Linked DNA regions of Pigmentiphaga sp. H8. The protein of the gene in region 3 interacts with the protein of the main gene of each other region in a pairwise test. Links are inferred from orthologs where the notes say so. Each region holds a gene or a part of one and is shown on either strand. Other genes may lie near its edges. The genes, in order: grpE, EGT29_RS24910 and groL.

What was found.
Region 1: the proteins of groL (region 3) and grpE interact in binary tests that used the Escherichia coli proteins (3 or more experiments, as listed by UniProt). The link is inferred for Pigmentiphaga sp. H8 from one-to-one orthologs.
Region 2: the proteins of groL (region 3) and EGT29_RS24910 interact in binary tests that used the Escherichia coli proteins (3 or more experiments, as listed by UniProt). The link is inferred for Pigmentiphaga sp. H8 from one-to-one orthologs.

The regions. Positions count from the first base shown.
Region 1 is NZ_CP033966.1:3,738,075-3,741,048, forward strand. It holds grpE (nucleotide exchange factor GrpE), read right to left. Parts: upstream 1,784-2,974; coding sequence 1,217-1,783; downstream 1-1,216. Other genes in the region: dnaK (molecular chaperone DnaK), read right to left, coding at 1-1,110; EGT29_RS17635 (RNA-binding S4 domain-containing protein), read right to left, coding at 2,127-2,507; hemH (ferrochelatase), read right to left, coding at 2,512-2,974. UniProt on the Escherichia coli protein: Participates actively in the response to hyperosmotic and heat shock by preventing the aggregation of stress-denatured proteins, in association with DnaK and GrpE. It is the nucleotide exchange factor for DnaK and may function as a thermosensor.
Region 2 is NZ_CP033966.1:5,272,178-5,280,324, forward strand. Bases 4,560-7,365 are described here. They hold EGT29_RS24910 (ABC transporter ATP-binding protein), read right to left. Parts: upstream 6,481-7,365; coding sequence 5,638-6,480; downstream 4,560-5,637. Other genes in these bases: mlaD (outer membrane lipid asymmetry maintenance protein MlaD), read right to left, coding at 4,560-4,768; mlaE (lipid asymmetry maintenance ABC transporter permease subunit MlaE), read right to left, coding at 4,853-5,638; EGT29_RS24915 (glutamate synthase subunit beta), read right to left, coding at 6,850-7,365. Also shown: murA (UDP-N-acetylglucosamine 1-carboxyvinyltransferase), read right to left, coding at 1-461; EGT29_RS24875 (BolA family protein), read right to left, coding at 461-706; EGT29_RS24880 (ABC transporter permease), read right to left, coding at 711-1,568; EGT29_RS24885 (ABC transporter ATP-binding protein), read right to left, coding at 1,565-2,554; EGT29_RS24890 (phospholipid-binding protein MlaC), read right to left, coding at 2,774-3,439; EGT29_RS24895 (VacJ family lipoprotein), read right to left, coding at 3,448-4,233; more of mlaD, read right to left, coding at 4,250-4,559; more of EGT29_RS24915, read right to left, coding at 7,366-8,147. UniProt on the Escherichia coli protein: Part of the ABC transporter complex MlaFEDB, which is involved in a phospholipid transport pathway that maintains lipid asymmetry in the outer membrane by retrograde trafficking of phospholipids from the outer membrane to the inner membrane.
Region 3 is NZ_CP033966.1:4,718,475-4,726,793, reverse strand. The notes cover bases 3,298-6,275. They hold groL (chaperonin GroEL), read right to left. Parts: upstream 5,621-6,275; coding sequence 3,974-5,620; downstream 3,298-3,973. Other genes in these bases: groES (co-chaperone GroES), read right to left, coding at 5,681-5,968; EGT29_RS22220 (hypothetical protein), read right to left, coding at 3,298-3,802. In the rest of the region: cellulose biosynthesis protein BcsD, read right to left, coding at 2-475; EGT29_RS22235 (2OG-Fe(II) oxygenase), read right to left, coding at 824-1,543; EGT29_RS22230 (methylated-DNA--[protein]-cysteine S-methyltransferase), read right to left, coding at 1,558-2,124; EGT29_RS22225 (bifunctional helix-turn-helix transcriptional regulator/GNAT family N-acetyltransferase), read right to left, coding at 2,227-3,207; more of EGT29_RS22220, read right to left, coding at 3,284-3,297; EGT29_RS22205 (hypothetical protein), read left to right, coding at 6,629-6,841; EGT29_RS22200 (HdeD family acid-resistance protein), read right to left, coding at 7,018-8,319.

The DNA.
Region 1 (2,974 bases), 980 kb from region 3 along the record:
CTCGTCGGGGTTCACGTCCTTGCGCGGATCCTTGCCGAAGAACTCCTTGACCTTCTCCTGCACCTTGGGCATGCGCGTCATGCCGCCGACCAGGATCACGTCGTCGATGTCCGAGACCTTGACGCCGGCATCCTTGATGGCGATGCGGCAGGGCTCGATCGTGCGGCTGATCAGGTCTTCGACCAGCGCTTCCAGCTTGGCGCGGGTGACCTTCAGGTTCAGGTGCTTGGGACCGGACGCATCGGCCGTGATGTACGGCAGGTTGATCTCGGTCTGGGTGGCCGACGACAGTTCGATCTTGGCCTTTTCCGCGGCTTCCTTCAGGCGCTGCAGGGCCAGGACGTCCTTGGACAGGTCCACGCCTTGTTCTTTCTTGAACTCGCCGATGATGTAGTTGATCAGCACCTGGTCGAAGTCTTCGCCGCCCAGGAAGGTGTCGCCGTTGGTGGACAGCACCTCGAACTGCTTCTCGCCATCGACGTCGGCGATCTCGATGATGGACACGTCGAACGTGCCGCCGCCCAGGTCATACACGGCGATCTTGCGGTCGCCCTTTTCCGACTTGTCCAGGCCGAACGCCAGCGCGGCCGCGGTGGGCTCGTTGATGATGCGCTTGACGTCCAGGCCGGCGATGCGGCCGGCGTCCTTGGTAGCCTGGCGCTGGCTGTCGTTGAAGTAGGCCGGCACCGTGATCACGGCTTCGGTCACTTCCTCGCCCAGGTAGTCCTCGGCGGTCTTCTTCATCTTGCGCAGCACTTCGGCCGACACCTGCGGGGGCGCCAGCTTCTTGTCGCGCACCTGCACCCAGGCGTCGCCGTTGTCGGCCTTGACGATGCTGTAGGGCATCAGGTCGATGTCCTTCTGCACGGCCTTTTCGTCGAACTTGCGGCCGATCAGGCGCTTGACGGCGTACAGGGTATTCTTGGGGTTGGTGACCGCCTGGCGCTTGGCGGGCGCGCCGACCAGGATCTCGCCGTCTTCCATGTAGGCGACGATCGAGGGGGTGGTGCGGGCGCCTTCGGCGTTTTCGATGATTTTGACCTGCGGGCCTTCCATTACTGCGACGCAGCTATTGGTCGTGCCCAGGTCGATGCCTATGATTTTGCCCATAATCCTTGTTCCTGAAAGAAATCAGAAAAATTTCGCTTGATCAATAAATAGGTGGGAATTTCGTTATTTCAATGCCTGCGATAGCTTCTTTCGATCGCGGCGGGCCTTATTTGGCGGCCGCGACCGTCACCAGTGCCGGACGCAATACCCGATCGACGATCAGATAGCCCTTTTGCAGGGTCTGCAAGACCGTGTTGGCCGGCTCGTCCGACGGAACCGACGCGATGGCCTGATGGTGGTGCGGATTGAATTTGTCGCCCGGAACCGGGGCGATCTCGACCAGCTTGTTGCGCTCGAAGGCGCCAACCAGTTGCTTGAGGGTGACGTCCACCCCTTCGCGCAGGGTGTCGATGGACTGGTTTTCCTGGGCCAGGGCGGCCTCCAGGCTGTCTTTCACCGGCAACAGGTTTTCCGCGAATGCCTCGATACCGAACTTCTGCGCCTTGGAGACTTCCTCCTGGGCCCGCCGGCGGACATTGTCCGCTTCGGCGCGGGCGCGCAGCATGGCATCGTAATTGTCCTTGGCCTCGGCCTGGGCCGCGGCCAGCTGGGCCTGCAGCGCGACGATGGGATCCTCGGTGCCCGCGTCCTCGGGCGTTTCCGCCGCCGGGTTCGGGTTCACGTTTTCGGGATCCAGATTGGGTTGGTCGCCAGGCTTGTGCTCAGCCGACATTGGGTGCCTCCATGAAAAACCAGAAAAATCAGTGACTTGCTTGGACTCTATGCGCGAGATGGGGGTGAAATCCGCGGATTCAAGAGAGTATATAACCCCCCCTACGCCCTTCGGGCGCCCCCCAGGGGGCGATGCGGGTGGACCGGCGGAGCCGGATCCACCGCATCCTGGGTCTAGTACCCGTTTCTTGGGTTGTGGCACCCGTGCTTCGCTGGCTGCCAGCGGTAGCACCGGTGATTCAGTCCAAGATAGTTTCCCTGGACCCAGGAAACCGCGGATCTGGCTTTGCCAGTCCGCCGGTTTCGCCCCCTGGGGGGCGCGCGTCAGCGCGTAGGGGGGGTCCTCAATTGGGGGTCCTCAGCTTTTCGATCTTGCGGCGGTCTTGCTTGGTGGGGCGGCCTTTCAGGTTGGCGGCGGGGTCGGCGTTCTGGCGGCGCAGTTCGATGGCTTCCAGGCGGCGCTTGAGGCCTTGCTGGGTTTCGTCGTACAGGGTGCGCGCGAAAACGGCGGGGCCGCGCTGGGTGGACAAGGCGCGGACCAGGACCTCCCAATCCTGGTCTCCCGCGCGGATCTGCAGGATGTCGCCGGGGCGCACGGCGCGCGAGGGCTTGACCCGTTCGCCGGACACCTTCACCTGCCCTGCCTCGACCGCATCCTGGGCCAGTGTGCGGGTCTTGTAGAACCGCGCCGCCCAGAGCCACTTATCGATACGTAGTTCTTCCATCCCGTTACTGGCCCGTGGCCGGCGCCTCGTCGTTCTTGCGTTGCAACAAGACGGCTGCGTGCGCCGCCTCGGCCGGCTGGCGGGCCGCGGGGCGCGTGATCCAGCCTTGCATGTGGCGCTCGGCCAGGTTGGCCAGGGCCTCCATCCAGGCGGCGGAATCGTTCAGCGCGTCGATGTAGCGCAGCTGCCGGCCCCCCGCCAGCAGGAACGCTTCCTTGCCCTGCACCGCGATCTCCTCCAGAGTCTCGATGCAGTCGGCCACGAAGCCGGGGCAGAATACGTCGACGTCGGACACCCCGCTCTTGGCCAGCTCCTTCAGCCGGGGTTCAGTATAGGGCTGGAGCCATTCGGCCGCGCCGAAACGGCTCTGGAAAGTCACCTCGACCTGCTCGGCGTACAGGCCCAGCCGCTCGGCCAGCAGGCGGCCGGTCTCCAGGCACTGCTCGTGATACGGATCCCCCAGCGCG
Region 2 (8,147 bases), 560 kb from region 3 along the record:
AGGCGCTTGGCCCGCGCCACGACGAAGCCGTGCTCGATGCTGATCTCGGCCCCCATGGCCGCCAGCCCCTTGATGTGCTGGTCGATGGGACGCTGGCCGATGGCGCAGCCGCCGGGCAGGCTGACCCGGGCCTCGCCGAAGCGCGCGACCAGCGGGCCCAGCACCAGGATCGACGCGCGCATGGTCTTGACCAGTTCGTACGGCGCTTCCAGCGACTCGACGCGGCTGGCGTCCAGCACCACCCGGTCGCCCGGCTGGCTGGCGCGCTCGGCCTTCGCGCCCAGTTGGCGCAGCAGGCGCAGCGTGGTGCCGATGTCGTTGAGCTGGGGCACGTTCTCGAGCGTGACCGGATCGGCGGTCAGCAGCGCGGCGCACAGGCAAGGCAGCGCGGCGTTCTTCGCGCCCGACACCTCGACTTCGCCGCGCAGGGGGCGGCCGCCGGTGATCTGCAGCTTATCCATCAATTGCCCGCCTTGAATTCCTGGGGAGTGAGGGTGCGCATCGACAAGGCATGGATTTCTTCCCGCATGCGTTCGCCCAGCGCGGCATAGACCAGCTGGTGCCGCGCGATGGGGCGCTTGCCCGCGAATTCGGCGCTGACGATGACCGCCTCGAAGTGCTGGCCGTCGCCCTGCACGTCGACATGTTCACAGGGCAGTCCGTCGACGATGTATTGCCGGACCTGCTCCGGAGTCGGAAGAGTCATGCTTTCAGTAACGCAGTTTGTAGCCGGTGGACAACAGGCGCAGCGCGAACCCGGCCACCACCAGGAACGTCCCCGCGACCACCGCCAGGCTATGCCAGGGGGTGACGTCGGAGACTCCGAAAAATCCGTAGCGGAAGCCGTCTATGGTGTAGAAGATCGGGTTCCAGTGCGATACCGCCTGCCAGAACGGCGGCAGCGAATGCACGGAATAGAATACCCCGGACAGAAAGGTTGCCGGCATGATCAGGAAGTTCTGGAAGGCCGCCATCTGGTCGAACTTCTCGGCCCAGATCCCGGCGATCAGCCCCAGCACCCCCATGATGCCGCTACCCAGCACGGCGAACACCAGCATCCACAGCGGTTCGGCGAAATGCGGCGCGGCGAAGAACAGCGACACCGCGTAGATTCCCAGTCCGACGAACAGGGCGCGCACGATGGCCGCCAGCACGTAGGCACAGAAGACTTCCCAGTGAGTCAGCGGCGGCAGCAGCATGAAGACCAGGTTACCGGTGACGCGGCTTTGCATCAGCGACGACGAGGAATTGGCGAACGCGTTCTGCAACATGCTCATCATCATGAGCCCGGGGATCAGGAAGGCCGTGTAGGGCACGGTGTCGTAGACCGTGACGCGGCCTTCCAGCACGTGGGCGAAGATCAGCAGGTACAGCACCGCCGTCATCACCGGCGCGCCCACGGTCTGGAACCCCACCTTCCAGAAGCGCAGCATTTCCTTGCAGAACAGCGTCAGGAAGCCGGAGCCCGCGTTCAGGTTGGGTTGCAAGCCGACGAAACCCGACGGCTTGGCGGTCTCGGAACCGGTACTCGTGGTCGCGCCCTCGGGCGGCCGTGCGACAACGCTCATGCCGCCTTCTCCAGCGACGCCGAGGAGGAGCCCCCGTGCATGATGTTCAGGAAAGCATCTTCGAGGTCTGCCGGCAGCACTTCGATACCCTCGATGGCGCCGCCCGCCGTGCGCACCTGCGCCAGCAGGGACTCCAGCTCCGTGCTGGTGTCCAGGCGCAGCACCACCCGGTTACCCTGGCGCTGCACCAGCCGCTCGTCCAGCGCGCGGCTCTTGCCCGCGGGCCAGCCCGATGCCCCCATGTGCAGGACCAGGCGCGAGCCGCCAACCTTGGCCAGCAGCGCTCGCGTGGTGTCCAGCGCGACGATGCGGCCGGCCTTGAGCATGGCGATGCGGCCGCACAGCTCCTCGGCCTCTTCCAGATAGTGGGTGGTGAGCAGGATGGTGTGGCCCATGCGGTTCAGGCGCGAGATGAACTGCCACAGCGTGCGCCGCAGGTCCACGTCCACGCCGGCGGTGGGCTCGTCCAGCACGATCACCGGCGGCCGGTGCACCAGCGCCTGCGCCACCAGCACCCGCCGTTTCATGCCGCCCGACAGGGCGCGCATGTTGTCGTCGGCCTTGGAGGTCAGGCCCAGGTTTTCCAGGATCTCGTCGATCCAGGCGTCATTGTTGCGCAGCCCGAAATAGCCCGACTGGATACGCAGCGTCTCGCGCACGGTGAAGAACGGGTCGAACACCAGTTCCTGCGGCACCACGCCCAGCGCCCGCCGGGAGGCACGGAACTGCGACACGACGTCGTAGCCGCAGATGGACACCTGGCCCGTGGTCGCGCGCGACAGCCCCGCCAGGATCGCGATCAGCGAGGTCTTGCCCGCGCCGTTCGGCCCCAGCAACCCGAAGAATTCGCCCTGGGCAATGTCCAGGCTGACATCGTTCAGCGCCTGGAACCCATCCACCGCCTGGCCAGCGCCCATGCGCCGCCACAGGCGGGTCTGCCTGGGGTACACCTTGGAAACATGCTCGATGCGAACGGCGGATGACATGGCTTGATCAGAAAACACTACCGCGCCGGAAGGGCCTCGCAGCCCCCAAAAAGCGCAAATCCCGGCAAACGCCGGGCAATCCCTCATTATAGAGGATGGGCAAGACGGGCACGAACACCCCTCCCTCCATCCTGTAGCGCCCCCCAGGATGCGGTGGATCCGGCTCCGCCGGTCCCCCCGCATCGCCCCCTGGGGGGCGCCCGAAGGGCGTAGGGGGGGTCACCTAAACGCTGCGTTCCGCTCAGCCAGGGACTTGATCAGCCCATCGACGCCGTTCTGGCCGATCTGCTGCGAGAACTGGTTGCGATAGTTCTCGATCAGCCACACGCCCAGGACGTTGACGTCGTAGATCTTCCAGCCCTGGCCCGCCTTCTCCATGCGATAGTCGACGGGAATGGGATCGCCGACCGGCTGCTTGATCACGGTCTTCACCACCACGTCGGTAGCGTCGGCCGGATAGTGCGAGGGACGCAACTCCACGGCGGTCTGCTGCTTCACGGACGAGACCGCGCCGCTATAGGTGCGCACCAGCGTGGTGCGGAATTCCTTGACCAGCGCCTTCTGCTGCTCGGGCGTCGCCTGGCGCCAGTAGCGGCCGGCGGCCAGCCGCGTCGTCTTCTCGAAGTCGACGTAGGGCAGGATCTTCTGGTCCACCAGTTGCAGCAGGCGCTGCGGGCTGCCGGACTGCACCGAGGGATCAGCCTTGATGGCGGTCAGGACTTCGCCCGTGACCTGCTGGATCAGCGATTCGGGCGAGCCGGCGCCCTGCGCCCGGGCAGCCTGCATGCCGCCGATGGCCAGCACCATGCCGGCGGCCAGCGCCGCCAGCCAGTTCAGGATCCGGGGCGTGGCCGCCGCCGGCATCGTCATGTCTTGCGAAATCATGGAAATCCTTACTTTTTCTGCGTACCCGACGCCGGGGCGGGCGCCGCGGCATCGTCATCGTCGTCGTAGTTGGGCAGCGAGTAATCCGGCAGGGCGCCTTCCGCGCCATTGGCGCCGCGGATCAGGCTGGCGCGTCGCTGCAGGTAGGCATCCCGGGTGAAGGTATACGGATCCAGCGCGACCTGGTCGAGCAGGTTGCCCACCTCGAGCAGGTTGGCGCGCGCGTTCACGACCCGCAGGCCATAGACGCTATTGCGCACGGGCACGTTGTCGATGTTGCTGACCGCGACCGGATCGGCCAGGAAGTCCACCGCCGTGCCGCCCGCGTCGCGGACGGTGCTGGGGCCCAGCAGCGGCAGCACCAGGTACGGGCCGGAACCGACGCCCCAGACACCCAGGGTCTGGCCGAAATCGGCCTTGTTGCGAGGCAGGCCGTTCTGCGTGGCGAGATCGAAACAGCCGAACACGCCCATGGTGGTGTTCAGCAACACGCGGAAGGAAGTGTTGATGCCATCCGGTGCCCGGTTCTGCAGGAAGCTGTTGATGGCCGACATCACGTCGCCCACGTTGGCGAACATGTTGCGCACGCAGCTGCGCACCGGCGACGGCACCACGTCCACGTAGCCCTGAGCCACCGGCTTGAGCACGGCACGGTCGACCGTATCGTTGAACTTGTACATGCTGCGGTTGAATCCCTCCAGGGGATCCCGCGGGTCGGCCGGCCGCCCTTCCGGTGCGGTGGCACAGCCCGCCAGCCCTGCGGCCAGCATCACTGCCAGGATTTTCTTATTCATTTTCTTACACTCGTCGTCATTTCGCGGCGGGTTCTGCCGAGCCCGCGGAACCGCCTTCCGCCGGCTTGCTGTTACCGCCCTCGGCAGCCTTGCTGTAGAGGAACTGGCTGATCAGATTCTCCAGCACGACCGCGCTCTGGGTATAGCGGATCTTGTCGCCGGCGGTGAAATTCTTGTCGTCGCCACCCGGCTCGATGCCAATGTACTGCTCGCCCAAGAGGCCCGAGGTCAGGATCTTGGCGGACGAATCGGTGGGAAACAGGTAGCGCGCATCCAGGTCCAGCGTCACCACTCCCTGGAACATCTTGTCGTCGAACGCGATGCTGGACACCCGCCCCACGACCACGCCGGCGCTCTTGACCGCCGCGCGGGGCTTGAGCCCCCCGATGTTGTCGAAATTGGCCGTTACCGCATAGGTCTTGCCCACCGACAGCACGCTTAGCAGGTTGCCTGCCTTCAGCGCCAGGAAGACCAGGGCGAGCGCGCCCACCAGCACGAATATTCCCACCCAGAGATCGACTTTTTCTCGCGACATCTCGTATTCCTCCGGTACCTCGCCCACGGCGGGTCCCTAGCCAATTGCTTGCAGCGGCCGCCCGGCGGGCGCCGCGTCACGTTTTCAGTTGCCGAACATCCAGGCCGTCAGCAGGAAGTCCAGGCCCAGCACCGCCAGCGACCCGGCGACCACGGTACGCGTGGTCGCGCGCGACACGCCCTCGGGCGTGGCCTTGGCGTAATAGCCCTGGTAGAGCGCAATCAGCGTAACCGCCACGCCGAAGACGACGCTCTTGAGCACGCCGTTGCCCACGTCCTTCCAGACGTCGACGCCGTTCTGCATCTGCGACCAGAAAGCGCCGTCGTCCACGCCGATGAGCAGCACGCCCACGCCCCAGCCACCCAGGATACCGACCGCCGAGAACACCGCGGCCAGCAGCGGCATGGCGATCACGCCGCCCCAGAAGCGCGGCGCCAGCACCCGGCGCACGGGATCCACGGCCATGACTTCCATGGCCGACAGTTGCTCGCCTGCCTTCATCAGGCCGATCTCGGCGGTAAGCGAGGTCCCGGCCCGGCCGGCGAACAGCAGCGCGGTCACGACCGGCCCCAATTCACGCACCAGGCTGAGCGCGACCAGCAGGCCCAGCGCCTGTTCGGAGCCGTAGCGATTCAGGGTGTAGTAGCCCTGCAACCCCAATACGAAGCCGACGAACAGGCCCGATACGGCGATGATCACCAGCGAATAGTTGCCGATGAAGTGGATTTGCTGCACCACCAGCCGCGGACGGCGCAGCGCGGTGCCGCTCTTGAACAGCAATTCGACGAAAAACCGGGCAAAGGTGCCCAGGCCGACCAGCGATGCGCGCGTACCGGCGCCCACCGAGATCAGGAAACGGGTCAGGGCCATCAGCGCACCCTCCGCTGGCGCTCGAGCCAGGCCTGGTAGGCAGGCGTCTCGGGATACTGGAAAGCCACCGGACCGTCGGGCTCGCCGTGGAGGAACTGGTGCACGAACGGATCCTGCGACGCGGACAGCTCGGCCGGCGTGCCGGAGGCGACGATGGTGCCGCGCCCCAGCAGATAGACCTGGTCGGTGATGTGGAAGGATTCCTGCACGTCGTGCGTGATCAGCACCGAGGCGCAGCCCAGCCGGTCGGTCATGGTCCGGATCAGCTGGGCGGTCACGCCCATGGAAATGGGATCCAGGCCGGCGAAGGGCTCGTCATACAGGATCAACTCGGGCTCCAGCACCACGGCCCGCGCCAGCGCGACCCGGCGCGCCATGCCGCCCGAGATTTCCGAGGTGCGCAGGAAGGCGGCCGCCTTCAGGCCCACGGCGTCCAGCTTGGACAACACCCGCTCCAGGACTTCCTGCTCGGTCATGGACGTATGCTCGCGCAGCGGAAACGCCACGTTTTCATAGACGTCCAGATCCGTGAATAGCGCGCCCTGCTGGAACAGCACGCCCATGCGCTTGCGCAGGTCGAACAGGCGGTCGCCCGACGACTGGCCGATGTCTTCGCCCAGCACCAGCGCCTTGCCGGCCTGGGGCGGCAACTGGCCCGTGGCGGCGCGCAGCAGCGTGGTCTTGCCCGACCCCGAGCCGCCCATGATGGCCACCACCTGCCCGCGGCGGACCTGCATGTCGACGTCCCGCAGGATGACACGGTCGCCATAGCCCACCGACAGGCCGTCGAAGGCTAGCGCCACATCGGTAGGGGAATGCGTAGATCGTGCCGAATCAGGCATGTAGAGGCAAGAAGAGTTGAAAAGATGGGCGTTGCTTGCAAAAAACCGGTGGGTTCGAGAGGAATCCAGCGAGGGATTCTAACAGCAGCACGCCTGGGCACCGTGCTAACCCTTAGGCAGCAGCGGGTTTTGTCCCCGGCTCATGTACCGCGATTTGCCGGCGGCGCATGATCGTCCTGTCCATGGCGCGCCGGATCCCGGCCAGCATGGCCCATGGAAGAGTGAAGATTATGAACCACGGCGCCTCGCGCCGGTTTACGTTTTTTACAACAAACGCCCGGCTGGCCCGTATATCCCCATGAAAAAACCCCGAGGTCCGGCCGGACGACTCGGGGCATGGTGGCACGATGCTTTTAAGCGATCATTAATTCAGCGAGGCAGCTCGGTCGCCCCCATCAGGAAGGTATCGACCGAGGCCGCGCACTGGCGGCCTTCGCGGATGGCCCAGACCACCAGCGACTGGCCGCGCCGCATGTCGCCGGCCGCGAAGACCTTGTCGACGTTGGTGCGGTAGTCGTCGGTGTTGGCCCGCGCGTTGCCCCGGGCGTCGCGCTCGACGCCGAAGGCTTCCAGCACCTGCTGCACCGGCGACACGAAGCCCATGGCGAACAGCACCAGGTCGGCGGGCAGCTCGAATTCGGAGCCCTCGACCTCGGCCATCTTCATCTGGCCGTTGTCGCCGCGTACCCATTCGACGCGGCAGGCCACGAGCGACGTCACCTTGCCGCCCTTGCCCTTGAAGGTCTTGGTCGACACCGCCCAGTCGCGGTCCACGCCTTCCTCGTGGGACGAGGAGGTCCGCAGCTTCAGCGGCCAGTACGGCCAGGTCAGGTCCTTGTTCTCGGCAACCGGCGGCTGGGGCATGACCTCGAACTGCGTGACGGAGGCCGCGCCGTGGCGATTGCTGGTGCCCACGCAGTCCGAACCGGTGTCGCCGCCGCCGATCACGATGACGTGCTTGCCCGTGGCCATGATCTGGTCCTTGAGCTTGTCGCCCGCCACCACCTTGTTCTGCTGGCGCAGGAAGTCCATGGCGAAATGCACGCCCTGGAGCTCGCGGCCCGGCACGGGCAGGTCGCGCGGGGTTTCCGAGCCGCCCGACACGACGATGGCGTCGAACTCGGCCTGCAGCTCCTGCGGGGTCTTCACCGAGGCGGAAATGCCCAGGGCCTTGGCGTCCTCGGCCCGGCCGACGAAGGTCGAGGGACGGAACACGACCCCTTCCTGCTCCATCTGCGCCATGCGGCGGTCGATCTGCCACTTCTCCAGCTTGAAGTCGGGGATGCCGTAGCGCAGCAGCCCGCCGATGCGGTCGCTCTTCTCGAACACCGTCACTTCATGCCCGGCGCGCGCCAGTTGCTGGGCGCAGGCCAGCCCGGCGGGGCCGGAGCCGACCACCGCCACCTTCTTGCCCGTCCTGGCCTTGGGCGACACGGGAACGACCCAGCCGTGCTCCCAACCATGGTCGATGATGGCGTGCTCGATCGACTTGATGCCGACGGCGTCGCTGTTGATGTTGAGCGTACACGCCGCTTCGCAGGGCGCCGGGCAGATGCGCCCAGTGAACTCGGGGAAATTGTTGGTGGAATGCAGCACCGCCAGGGCCTGCTTCCAGTTCTGGCGATACACCAGGTCATTCCAGTCGGGAATGATGTTGTTGACCGGAC
Region 3 (8,319 bases):
CTCAGGCCGCTACGGGCGATCCCAGGCGCAAGCCTATGCCGCCGATGCTGTCGAAGTCGGAAACCTGCGAGACGCGCAGCCTGTCGCCGGCGCCCAGTTGCTCGAACCACTGCTGGTAGACACCCTCCAGGAACGAGGGCGTCCAGGCCAGGGCTTCACGGCCCAGCGCGGCCTCGAGGGGGGCGCAATAGTGCTGCAGGTGCAGATGATCGGTTTCGTCCGTGATCTCGACCCAGCCCCAGTCCAGGCGCGTCCAGATCTGGCTCATGGCCAGCTGGATGTCGTCCAGCGTGGTGCAGGCCGGCACGGGCAGCTCACGCCCGAAGCGCCCGCCCACGCGGCGCATGAAGGTGCGCAATTCGGCGGCCGAGAATTTCTCGGCCAGTTCCTGCGCGGTCGATAGCAGGAAGATCTTCCACTGCACCGCGCACTGGCGGCCGGAAAGATAGCTGATGACGGAAGAAGTGGCGTCCATGGGAAGTCCTTGTCATGAGTGAACATTTCGTCCACACGTGCCAATACACGACGCTTCCGGACGCGGGTGCGAACGGAGCGCGAAGGAATGCGGATACGGGTAACGGTGCCCGTTGGGGCGGGACAAGGGCCTCAGTGGGCCGGGGGGATTCGCTTCATGGGGTCTGCGCCCATTCTGGCAAGGCGGAGCTACGTGTTTCCGGCACGTATTCTTGAAGCATGACCTTGCGTCTTGATTAGTCTGCCCCCAGGGTAAAACAGGAGAGACATTCGGAATTTAGCCTAGATGCATGACCCACGCAATGTTTTGTTGCGTTGGTTTCATGTTTGTTTACGTTGCTTATCTGCATCATATCGGGGTACTGGACCGGGGGGGCGGCGCGCCGTGGAACGACAGCTCCGCGCCCAGGCGTTCGCCTTGGTGCACGCGGCTGATGGCGTGCTTCAGATAGACGCGGTAGTGGCCGCCCGAGCCCTTGGACGGGCGCGCCGCCGTGGCGATGACGGCCGCGTCGCCGAGCCTGAGCGGCAGCACCATGGGACGCGATTGCATGCGGGGACGCTGCTCCGTCATCACGAACTCGCCACCCTGGAAATCCCGGCCGGCTTCGGACAGCAGCGCCACGACTTGCAGCGGAAACACGTGCTCGCCTTCGCCGCGCTGGTGCAGCGGCACGTGCTCGCCCGCGCGCAGCCGGCTCAGGTACGACTGCGGCCAGTCCTGTCCCGCGCGCCGGTCGCGCTGGAGGAGTGCATCCAGGTCCGCGGGATAGCGGTCATCGTTGCCCAGCAGCGCGTTCCAGCGGTTGGCGATGATGGCCAGATGAGGATAGAACGTGACGCGCCACTCGGCCCACGGCGCCGGCAGCGGCATGCCGAAATGAAACCATTCGCCGTGGCCAGGTTTGCCGAAGGCCGGGGCGGCCCGCGTGGCCGCTGTCCGCCGAGCCAGGTCGCGTGCCGCCTCCGGGTCCAGCAGGCCCGGCAGCAGCGCATGGCCGTCCTGGTCCAGCCGTTCGGCGATGCCGGCCCAGTCCAGGCGGTCGATGGCGGTGGTGGATGCATGCATGCGAGCGCCCCTGGTCAGAACCCGGGAAGCGCCGCGGTTTCCACGGTGGCGGACTGTGGGGAGATCGCCTTCTCGTGTTCCAGCAGCCAGCGCTTGCGGGGCAGGCCCCAGGCATAGCCCTTCAGATCGCCGCTGCTGGCAATGACCCGATGGCACGGCACGATAATGGCGATGGGATTGGCGCCGTTGGCCGTGCCGATCGCGATAGCCGCGCGCGGATCGTCGAAGCCCAGTTCGTGGGCCAGCTTGCCATAGCTCGTGGTGGTGCCGGCCGGGATGCCGCGCAGCGCGGCCCAGACCCGGCGTTGCAGCGGCGAGCCGGCCGTCTCCGTCGGCAGGGCGTCGAGCGCGTCCAGCGTACCCGCGAAGTACCGGGCCAGGGCCCGCGCGATTCCGGCGGGCGGGGAAGCTTCGGCCAACTCGACACGGCCGTAGTGTTCGCGCAAGCCTCGATGCAGGTGCGCCTCATGGTCGGCGAAGTCCAGCGCGCGCACGACCTGCCGCGCGTCCGTGACGAGCAGCATGCCGCCCATGGGCGACTCGATGCGGCTCAGCAAAAACAGGGTAGAGGGGGTGTTCATGGCGCATCACTCGCTTCGTTGAAGGTGAGGCCAGTGTAGGAACCCGGGCGCGGCCCGGCACTCCGCTCCTTGCGGTCGAATTCGCGGGATGGCCAGGCGCCGTCAATCCGGGTGGGGATTCGGGCGAAGACGGCTGAACCGCTGTTCGGTGACTCTCGCCCCCCATTGTTCGCCTTCCGATTCCTGCACCAGGCGAAAGCCGAACGATTCGTACAAATGGCGCGCCGCGTCCAGGCCCTTGAACGTCCACAGACAGGTTTCCTGGAAACGGTCGTCCACGAACCGCATCGCGCGCGCCATCAGCTCCCGTCCGACGCCCGTGCCGCGCAGCGCATCGTCGACGATGAACCATCGCAGATGGGCGATGCCCGAGGCCGGATTGCCGTCCATGGCCAGGGAGGCCAGGGTGCGGCGGTTTTCCACGTAGAGCCACAAGGCCTTGCCGTCGGCGGGCAGCGCCTGCGCGAAAGCGGCCAGTTCCGTGGCCACCTTCTTCTCGAAGAAGACGCCGAAGCCCCAGTTTTCCGAATAGAAGCGGGCGTGCAGGCTGGCGATGTCGCCGACGCAGCCCGGGAGGTAGCCTTCATGGATGCCGGCGGAGGGCCCCCGGGCCGCGGCTCCGGAGCCGGTGCCTGCGGCCAGGGCCTCCGCATACTGGGCCAGCGCGCGGACGAGGGCCCGCTGGTCGACGGGAACGAGGCGCCGCAGCGCATCCGACACCTGGGCCGTGGCGAACCGGTCGATCTTCCTGCGCAGCGCCTGCCCCGCGGGGGTCAGATGAAGCGCCGCCGAACGCCCGTCGTCTTCGGCAGCCTGACGCCTGAGCAGGCCCCCCGCCTCGAGCCGGGCCAGTTGGCGGCTCGTATTTGACTTGTCCAGTTTCAGCAGATGACCGAGATCCTTCGCATGGATGCCGGGCGCGGCGCCGATCTCGAGAACGGCATGGACCGCCGAGGGCGCCAGATCCGTATCCGCCAGCGTGGCGCGCATGAAGCCGAGTTCGCGGACCAGCTTGCGGGAGAACTCGCGGAGTTCCTGGATGACAGAGTCGGCGGGAGGAGGGGGCGCTGCTATGGTTTCCATGGATTCTTGTTCATGGGTTGCGTATCGCAACAAATGTAGTTGCGATACGCAACCCGGTCAAGAGCCCAGGCCAACGTCAATTCGAATTGAACTTGCCTTCGAGGATGTATTTGCGTTTCGGGACCTTCTCGCGCGCCTGGTTGTTGGATCCTGAAACGAAGATGACGTTGATGGAGTCGACGGGCTCCAGGTGGATCGGATACACCTCGCCGACTTCGCTGCTGTCGATGGCTTCGACGATGACAGCCTGGGCGAGGCCGGAATAGCCCCCGCTCCGTTGTATGACCAGCTTGTAGCTGAGTCGATTCCGGTCCTCGTCGAAGCCCGAGGATAGCCAGAGCGGCTCCGGGGTCTGGTAGTTCCGGTGGGTGATCAGCTCGATGATCGTGCTTGGGGTGCAATCGTTGACGGCCACCGGTTCGCCCTTGAACCGGGCCGTGTCGATACGCACTGTGAACTTGCGGTTGCCCCCGTCGTCGCGATTGACGAACGAGCAATACGTCGCGCCGGAGGCGGCGCCGCAAAACAGCGTGGCCGCCCCGAGCAGGGCGAGCCGGGCCAGGCGGCGATGGAAGATCCTGTTGTCCGAGTCCATGGCGGAGCGGTCCTTGCCAAGTGTGTATGCACGCCCATGGTATGAACCGCTATTCGGCGAGTCATCCTCCAAATGCGGTAGCACCCGCCGAAACGAAAAACCCGCGAGCGCGGACGCTCGCGGGTTTCGAAGCAGTGTCCCGGGCGGGCCCGGGACCGGCGGCAGGACTTCTTAGAAGTCCATGCCACCCATACCGCCCATGCCACCCATGCCGCCGGGGGCGGGAGCAGCGGGCTTGTCTTCGACCAGCTCGACCACGGTGGCTTCCGTCGTCAGCAGCAGCGAAGCAACCGAGGCGGCGTTCTGCAGGGCGGTGCGGGTGACCTTGGTGGGGTCCAGCACGCCGGCTTCGACCATGTCGCCGTATTCGCCGGTGGCGGCGTTGTAGCCGTAGTTGCCCTTGCCGTTCAGCACGTTGTTGACGATGACGCTGGGCTCGTCGCCGGCGTTGGCGACGATGGTGCGCAGCGGCTCTTCAATGGCGCGCAGGACGATCTTGATGCCGGCGTCCTGGTCGGCGTTGGCACCCTTGGTGTCCTTGATGGCTTGCTTGGCACGCAGCAGGGCCACGCCGCCTCCGGGCACCACGCCTTCTTCCACCGCGGCACGCGTGGCGTGCAGGGCGTCTTCGACGCGAGCCTTCTTTTCCTTCATTTCGACTTCGGTGGCAGCACCGACCTTGATCACGGCAACACCGCCGGCCAGCTTGGCCACGCGCTCTTGCAGTTTTTCACGGTCGTAGTCCGAGGTCGCTTCTTCGATCTGGGTGCGGATCTGCTTGACGCGGGCCTCGATGGCCTTGCTGTCGCCGGCGCCGTCGATGATCGTGGTGTTTTCCTTGGCCACTTCGATGCGCTTGGCCTGGCCCAGCTCTTGCAGGGTGGCCTTTTCCAGCGACAGGCCGGTCTCTTCCGAGATCACGGTGCCGCCGGTCAGGATGGCGATGTCTTCCAGCATGGCCTTGCGGCGGTCGCCGAAGCCCGGGGCCTTGACGGCGGTGGTCTTCAGGATGCCGCGGATGTTGTTGACGACCAGGGTGGCCAGGGCTTCGCCGTCGACGTCTTCAGCGATGATCAGCAGCGGGCGGCTCGACTTGGCGACTTGTTCCAGGACGGGCAGCAGTTCGCGGATGTTGCTGATCTTCTTGTCGTGGATCAGGACGAAGGGATCGTCCAGGGCAGCGACTTGCTTGTCGGGGTTGTTGATGAAGTAGGGCGACAGGTAGCCGCGGTCGAATTGCATGCCTTCGACGACGTCCAGTTCATTGTCCAGCGACTTGCCGTCTTCGACGGTGATGACGCCTTCCTTGCCCACTTTTTCCATCGCGTCGGCGATGATCTGGCCGATCGACGAATCGCTGTTGGCCGAGATCGAGCCGACCTGGGCGATTTCCTTGCTCGACGAGCAGGGCTTGCTGATCTTCTTCAGTTCTTCGATGGCGGCGGCGACGGCCTTGTCGATGCCGCGCTTCAGGTCCATCGGGTTCAGGCCGGCGGTCACGTACTTCTGGCCTTCGTGCACGATGGCCTGGGCCAGCACGGTGGCGGTGGTGGTGCCGTCACCGGCGTTGTCGCTGGTCTTGGAGGCCACTTCCTTGACGAGCTGGGCGCCCAGGTTCTCGAACTTGTCCTTCAGTTCGATTTCCTTGGCGACGGACACGCCGTCCTTGGTGACGGTGGGGGCGCCGAAGGAGCGCTCCAGAACCACGTTGCGGCCCTTGGGACCGAGGGTGACCTTGACGGCGTTGGCGAGGACGTTCACGCCGCGGACGACGCGGGCGCGGGCGTCATCACCGAACTGGACTTGTTTGGCAGCCATTTACGAAATTCCTTGAATAGTGTGTTGAATGCTGGGGGATCGGACAGCGGGCCGCGAGGCTTACTGGATCACCGCCAGGATTTCTTCTTCACGGATGACGAGCAGTTCGTCGCCGTCGACTTTCACGGCCTGGCCGGCGTACTTGCCGAACAGGACCTTGTCGCCGACCTTGACGTCGACCGGCAGCACTTTGCCGTCTTCGGTCTTCTTGCCCGGGCCGACGGCCAGCACTTCGCCCTGGTCGGGCTTTTCGGCCGCGCTGTCGGGGATGACGATGCCGGACGCGGTTTTACGCTCGTTGTCCAGGCGCTTGACGATCACGCGATCGTGCAGGGGACGGAGGGCCATACAAACTCCTGATGTTCGAAGTTGACGTCTATTTGTCAGAAAAAGAGGCTGGAAAGCCGCATTTGGCCGGTGCCACGCCGTAACGCGGCGCCTCGGCCGGTTGCCGGAGGCCTGGACGCCGCGTGGGCGGCGTTGTTAGCACTCTCTGCAATCGAGTGCTAATTATAGGGATGGCATGGGGGGCTTTCAAGGGGGGGGGTATTCGGGAGAGCCCTTACCCGGACCTTCTTGTCCCGTGGGCATTGCGGTCCGATGTTCCGCCCTGCGAATAAGGCCGGCGGGACATACTTGCCGCCTCACGGATTCATGGGCACGGAAGGGGCAATGGGGGTCAATTGGAACGAGGGCATGATGCGCTGGGCACCTCATGTCGATGCGGCCGGCCGGGTCTATCCACTGACTCACCTGCATCCTTTCCGGTATGAGTTGCCCATCAGCGACCAGAGGCGCGTCGAAATTCGCGTGGCATTCGCCATGCACTGTTTCACGCGCGCGCGTGCAGAGAGTGGTGGCCATTCACAGCTCTATAAGGATGAGCGCGAAACGCGCTGCTTCTGTCCCGGTCGTTATGCTTTGTCCCCGCGATTGCCGACGATTGCGCGTGGATTGGCCACCCGCAGGTGCGGCTACGCCTAGAATGAGAACTATGTGACGGTAGACGTGCCTGTCACTGAGGGGAAGACCGCGCTGTATGGCGTGTTTTTCAACGTCCTCAGGGTCAAGGATTCAGCCGGTCCGGCAGTGTTGCTGACCATCCAGAGTGCCTATGAACTGGCCTTGAGCCGGCAATTGTCCATGCGGGGCTCCATCAAGTTCACACGGCTGGTCGAACTGACGCTGCAGGGCGTCAAGCCTCGGCCTCCCAGGAGCTGAAAAAGCGAAGGCCCCCGAAGGGGCCCCGTAGTCTGGCTGTCTGTTGCCTCCGCTTTTGGCGGAACCGCTTGCGCGGCAGTCAACGCTTTTGCCCTTAGGCTCACCAGCTATTGCGTTGTCGTCATTATTGCTCGAATTCGAGCAATGGGCAATCGTCCGTGCGGGCCTGCCCCGCCTCAGGCCCCGCTACGCGAGGTCATCCGCGTGGCGGCCGCCAGGAAGCGCGAGAACCAGGATTGCTGGACCGGGTGGATGACCGCGCGCAGGGCGCGGCTGTAGTCCAGCGTCAGGCCGGGGGTCCAGGCCATGACCTGGGCGCGTTGGCGCACCTGCGCGGCGATCCACAGTTCGGGCATCAACAGGGTGCGCAGCACCTGCCGCACGCTGCGGCTGCGGTCGTCCAGCACGCCGTCCAGGGCGGATTCCAGCGCGTAGGAAACGGAGCTGGAGCAGTTGCGCCGCGTCAGGTTGTAGATTTCCTGGCCGCGGTAGCGCAGCCAGAAGTCCTGGAGCTTCTGGTGGTCGTACCGCTCGAACCTGACCTGCCAGTTCGACGGGCACCAGGCCTTGGACTCGGTCGCGTAGTCGGGCTGGAACTTGCCCGGGACGTCGTTCTCCTTGACCGCCTTCAATAGATTGAAGAACTCGGACGGCGATCGGTCGATGTCCACCGCGGGGTACAGGCTGATGTAGGTCGAAGGCGGGACTTCCATGGCGGCGTGCCCGGTCGAGATCACGCCCTGCACGTCGACGGCGGCGATGTAGCGGTTGAACACCGGCCGCGACACGGTCTTGTCCTTGGCCGAGCCTTCCGGGGTCCAGACGTGGACGGTCAAGGGGCCGTCGGGCGCCGGCTGCTGCGCGGGCGGCGGCTCGCCGGCGTTCGTCCCGCGCAGATCCACGGGCGCCAGCAGGTCGAACATGGACGACTGCTCGCTCAGCTTCCGCGCCCGGGCGGCCACCCGCATGGTGTTGACGCCGGCGACCAGCATGGTGATGCCGATGAAGTACGAGACGGTGCCGGCGTAGTGGGTGGGGTAGGGCTGGAACAGGAACAGGCCGAACAGGACCTGGGCGCAGCCGCCCAGCACGGACAGGCGCCAGCGGTCGTAGCGCAGCACCCAGGCCGAGGCGATCTGGAACACGCCCAGCACGAAGTAGGTCAGGCCCAGGATGATGGCCAGCAGCAGGTTGCTGATGGATCCGCCGGCCAGGATCAGCAGGGCGACCAGCAGGAAGATGCCGCCCTTGAAGGCCAGCACCGCTTTCTGGGCGCCCATGCCGCTGCCGGCGACCGTCAGCGTGACCAGGCTTTCCAACAGCAGCAGCGCGCCGAATAGCGTCAGGGGGAAGTAGCGCGCGCCGTCCACGCCGTCCAGGGTGATGACCACGCCCAGGGCGGCCCAGACGAGGCCGACCAGGATGAGCAGATGGATGTTCCTGCGGACGAAGCCGGCGCCGAACAGAAGCAGGGCGAG